2 regions of the Micromonospora olivasterospora genome follow, and region 1 is predicted to be linked to the other one. Evidence: riboswitches for the same ligand, from Rfam matches in the RefSeq annotation. Region 1 holds a riboswitch; the other holds the start of a gene.

Region 1 (2,384 bases):
GGGGCTGCTGCGGCTGCTGGCGGTGCTCGGCTACCTGGCGGTCGTCCTGCTGGCGGTGGCCGGGCTGGCGTTCCTGCTCTCGGTGCTCACGGACGCGGCTCTCGGGGCGGTCGGCGGGGCGGTGCTGCTCTGGATCCTCTCCAGCATCCTGGACCAGATCACCGCGCTCGGCGGGCTGCGCGCCTTCCTGCCGACCCATTACAGCAGCGCCTGGCTCGGGCTGCTGTCGACGCCGATGCAGACGGACGACGTGGTACGCGGCTGCATCTCTGCGATCAGCTACGCCACGCTGTTCTGGTCGCTGGCGTACTGGCGGTTCACGCGCAAGGACATCACGAGCTGACCGAACGGGCACCCCATCAGGAAACATTACCGTAACGGGCTGTCTATCGATTCTCTCAAATGCATAGGGCATCCTTGCGTAGTCAACTACTTGCTCGGAGGTTGCCAGATGAGAGTCGATCGGTTCGGTCCGCCGGTGCTGTCGCTGTTCCGCATGGTCGTCGGGCTGCTGTTCCTGTTCCACGGCCTGTCGTCGCTGTTCGGCGTCTTCGGCGGCGCCCGGGGGACCGGACAGGCGGTGCCGGTCGGGCAGTGGCCGGGCTGGTGGGCGGCCCTGATCCAGGCCGTCTGCGGCGCGCTGGTGCTGGTCGGGCTCCTCACCCGGCCCGCCGCGCTCGTCGCCTCCGGCTCCATGGCGTACGCGTACTTCGTGGTGCACCAGCCGGACGGGCTGCTGCCGCTGCGCAACGGCGGCGAACTCGCGGCGCTGTTCTGCTGGTCGTTCGTGCTCGTGGCGGTGCTCGGCCCCGGTGGCTGGGCGCTCGACACCCTGCGGGGGCGGCGCGCCGCCCCGACCGTCCCCAGCCCCGCGCCCGCCCGCTGACCCGCCCCGCGACGACAACTTCCGGGAGGTAGTGGCCTCAGCCGGCGACGAGGCCACTACCTCCCCGAAGTCGTGCGAATCCCGGCTCACAGGGTGGGAAGGCGGGCGGAGGCCGGGGGCCGCGTCGTAGACTCGACGGCACAACTGCATACCTCATCCAGAGGGGCTGAGGGATACGGCCCGACGACGCCCCGGCAACCACCCACGCGCTCGACGACGAGCGGCGCGGGCAGGTGCCAATTCCGTCCCCGCCGCAGGGTGCGATGTGGGGAAAGATGAGAGGACTCCTCGACATGACGTCGACCCTCGCCGCGTCCGGCATCGACACCACCGCCAGCCCCGCCCGCGCCCTGGTCTGCCGGGCCTGTCAGGCCCGCTACCCGCTCGCCGCGCAGCACGCCTGCTACGAGTGTTTCGGCCCGCTCGAGGTCGACTACGACCCCGCCGCCCTGGCCCGGGTCACCCGCGAGCAGATCGAGGCCGGCCCCGACAACCTGTGGCGGTACGCCGCCCTGCTCCCGGCCGGCCAGGACCCGGCCGCCCGGGTCACCCTCGACCCGGGGCTGACCCCGCTGGTCGCGGCCCCGCACCTGGCCGCCGAGCTGGGCATCACCGCCCCGCTCTGGGTCAAGGACGACAGCGCCAACCCCACCCACTCCTTCAAGGACCGGGTCGTCTCGGTGGCGCTCACCGCGGCCCGGGCGCTCGGCTTCACCCGGTTCGCGTGCGCGTCCACGGGCAACCTGGCAAACTCCGTCGCCGCGCACGCCGCCCGTGCCGGCGTCCCGTCCGTCGTGTTCGTCCCCAGCGACCTGGAGCAGGGCAAGATCGTCACCACCGCCGTCTACGGCGGCGACCTGGTCGCCATCGACGGCTCGTACGACGACGTGAACCGGCTCTGCGGCGAGCTGGTGGAGACCGACGAGTTCGAGGACACGGCGTTCGTCAACGTCAACGTCCGGCCGTACTACGCCGAGGGCTCCAAGACCCTCGGGTACGAGGTGGCCGAGCAACTCGGCTGGCGCATCCCGGCCCAGGTGGTCATCCCGATGGCCAGCGGGGAACTGCTCACGAAGGTCGACAAGGCGTTCAGTGAGCTGGTCGAGATCGGGCTGGTCGAGGCGCCGGCCGGCGGCTGGAAGGTGTTCGGCGCCCAGTCCGCCGGCTGCAACCCGATCGCCACCGCCCTGCACGCCGGCAGCGACACCATCACCCCGGTCAAGCCCACCGGCATCGCCAAGTCGCTGAACATCGGCGACCCGGCCGCCGGCCTGTACGCCCTGGAGGCCGTCCGGCGTACCGGCGGGTGGATGGAGTACGCCGACGACGACGAGATCCGCGCGGGCATCCGCCTGCTGGCCCGGACGACCGGCGTCTTCGCCGAGACCGCGGGCGGGGTGACCGTCGCGGTGCTGCGCAAGCTCGTCGAGTCCGGCCGGCTCGACCCGGCGGCGGAGACCGTCGTCTTCAACACCGGCGAGGGCCTGAAGACCCTCGA
Region 2 (2,384 bases), 3.4 Mb from region 1:
CCAGCCCGACGCCGATGAGCAGGATCGTCGCCGCGGCGGGCAGGCCCCGGAAGATGTCGGTGTAGACCCGGGCCGGCCAGCGTAGCCACCGGGTACGGGAGATGCCCGCCACGGCCAGCAGCATGCCCAGCAGCGAGCCGAGCAGAGCGGCCGAGATCGCCAGGATCAGCGTGTTGGGCAGCCCGACCGTCAACATCTCGGGCAGCGCCACGCGCATCGAGTCCCAGTCGAAGAACGTCTCCCACAGGGTGCTCAGTGGATCCATCGCCTCGTTCGCTCCGCTCGCTCGTCGCCCGTACGGTCAGGAGGCCGCCGAGGCGGACGCCGACGGCTCGGTCGCCGCCGGGGCCGACGGGACCGGCACGGTGCCGCTGCCCGGCTTGAAGTCGGCCGGGATCGGGCGGCCGGGGTAGTACTGGGCCTGCAGACGGGTCCAGGTGCCGTCGGCGATGACCTCGTCGAGGCCCTTGTTCAGCGCCTCGCGCAGCTTGTCGTTGCCCTTGGCCACCGCGTACGCGGTCGGGGCCGGGCTGAGCTGCTTCGCCGCCACCTTGACCTTGCCGCCGCTGTCGGCGGCGGTCTTCTCGCCGATCTCGGCGGGGGCGATCCACGCGTCGGCGGTGCCGGCCTTGAGCTGGTTGAGCGCGCCGTTGTAGTCGGGCACCCGCACCGGGTTCAGGTTCTGCCCGGTGGCGTAGTCGTCCTGCACGGTGCCCTGCACGACCACGACCCGCTTGCCGGCGAGCTGGTCGAAGCCGGTGATCGACGAACCGGCGGGTACGTCCAGGCCGAAGTAGCCGAAGTCGTAGCCGTTGCCGAAGTCGACGGTCTTCTTCCGCGCCTCGGTGATGGTGATCGAGGAGCTGCCGACGTCGAACTTGTGGTTGTTGACCTGGGACAGCAGCGCGGAGAAGTCGGTGCCGACGAACTCCACCTTCAGGCCGATCTTCGCGGCGACGGCGGTGAGCAGGTCGTTGTCGAAGCCGGTGAACTTGCCGTCCTTCAGGTACACGTTCGGCGGGGCGTCGGTGAGCGTGCCGGTGCGCAGCACGCCGGCCTGCAGCAGGCCGTACGGGTTGTCCGCCGTGTTCGAGGCGTCGTCGCCGCAGGCGGTCAGCGCCCCGGCGGCGAGGACGGCGGCGGCGCCGAGGGCGGCGACCTTGGTCAGGGCAGGAAGGAATCGCACGGGTGTCTCCTGGTTCGAGGAACGGCACGCGGCCGGCCGCCGAGGACGGCGCCGGGTGGGCGTACCGGGTGAAGGGGTTGCCGGATGGGGCGCTCAGCGCGAGGTGCGGCGGCGACAGCCGGCGCTGCACATTCGCATCAGGTCCACGTGCCGGCGCCTGACCAGCGCGACGCGGGGGAGCGGGGCTCCGGCCGGCGGGCGGTGGTGGTGGGCAGACATGGCTCTCCAGGGTCGGTGATGACCTGGGGACCAGGCCACGCTTGCACCGGTGACACTCCGGTGCCTGGTCTTCACCCGGGGCACCCCACCGCGGAGGAGGGTTGCCGGCCAGCGAGCCGGGGCTTCGCGCTGGCGCTCATGACCTGCGTCGACACTAGCAAGGCAGCCGGGCCGCCCGTCCAGTCGTTATGACCACGCTCACGCGGCGTGACCGAACGGAGGGGCGGCGATCACACTCCGAGTCGCCGCCATTGCTCTGGGTGGCGAATGGTGTCTGATTGTACGTGTCGATGACGAATCGTTCTCGGGCACCTGGCGCCGGTTCCGCGACGTCACGCGGGCCGGCTCGTCCGCCTGGGACGGCCCGGCGGCGGCGCGGGTGCGACGCGCCGCCGCCGGTTGCGGTCTCGGTCCCGCTCAGTCCGCCTGGAACGACTGGCGGACGACCCCGCCGACCAGCGCGCACCAGGTGCTCGTGTCGACCTTGCCGTTCGGCGGCAGGCCGTGCAGCCGCTGCAGGTCCTGGACGGCCTTCTTGGTGTGTAGCCGCGGTGGGTGAGCAGGTACTGCACCACCCGCACCGAGGGCGAGCTGACGAAGCGCCACAGGTCCGGCCAGCGGCGGGCCGGCACGTCGGCGAGGTCGGTCCCCAGCTCGGTGAAGACCCGCCGGCGCAGCGTCGGGAACTGCGCGTAGAAGGCGGCGCCGGGGCACAGGGTGTTGCGGAAGTCCCAGTGGCCGAAGATGTCGTGGGCGTGCAGCCCGTACTGACGGCAGATCGTCGTGCAGAGCCGCACCAGCGAGTCCAGCAGTGCCTGCGGGGGCGTCTCGCTGACGTACGTGCCCTCGTTCTCGATGCCGATGGCCCGGCCGTTCTCCCCGGGGCAGTGCGCCGAGATCATCTGCCGGTCCCCGGCGGTCAGTCGCTCCAGGCTGCCGCGCCGGCCCTCCGTCACGTACCCGCCGCGGCTGACCGTGA

What was found. A riboswitch is a leader RNA that binds a small molecule or an ion and turns the genes downstream of it on or off. The one in region 1 is predicted to bind S-adenosylmethionine.
Region 2: another riboswitch for S-adenosylmethionine. It lies ahead of JD77_RS24550 (ABC transporter substrate-binding protein); the one in region 1 lies ahead of thrC (threonine synthase).

The regions. Positions count from the first base shown of each region.
Region 1 is NZ_VLKE01000001.1:1,970,414-1,972,797, reverse strand. It holds gene JD77_RS09015 (ABC transporter permease) at 1-343, shown strand, start outside; gene JD77_RS09010 (DoxX family protein) at 452-886, shown strand; SAM riboswitch class I at 1,037-1,168, shown strand; gene thrC (threonine synthase) at 1,180-2,384, shown strand, end outside.
Region 2 is NZ_VLKE01000001.1:5,344,062-5,346,445, forward strand. It holds gene JD77_RS24545 (amino acid ABC transporter permease) at 1-265, opposite strand, end outside; gene JD77_RS24550 (ABC transporter substrate-binding protein) at 302-1,186, opposite strand; SAM riboswitch class IV at 1,438-1,549, opposite strand; gene JD77_RS35235 (peptidoglycan-binding domain-containing protein) at 1,823-2,119, opposite strand; partial or broken gene JD77_RS35240 (peptidoglycan recognition protein family protein) at 2,170-2,384, opposite strand, start outside.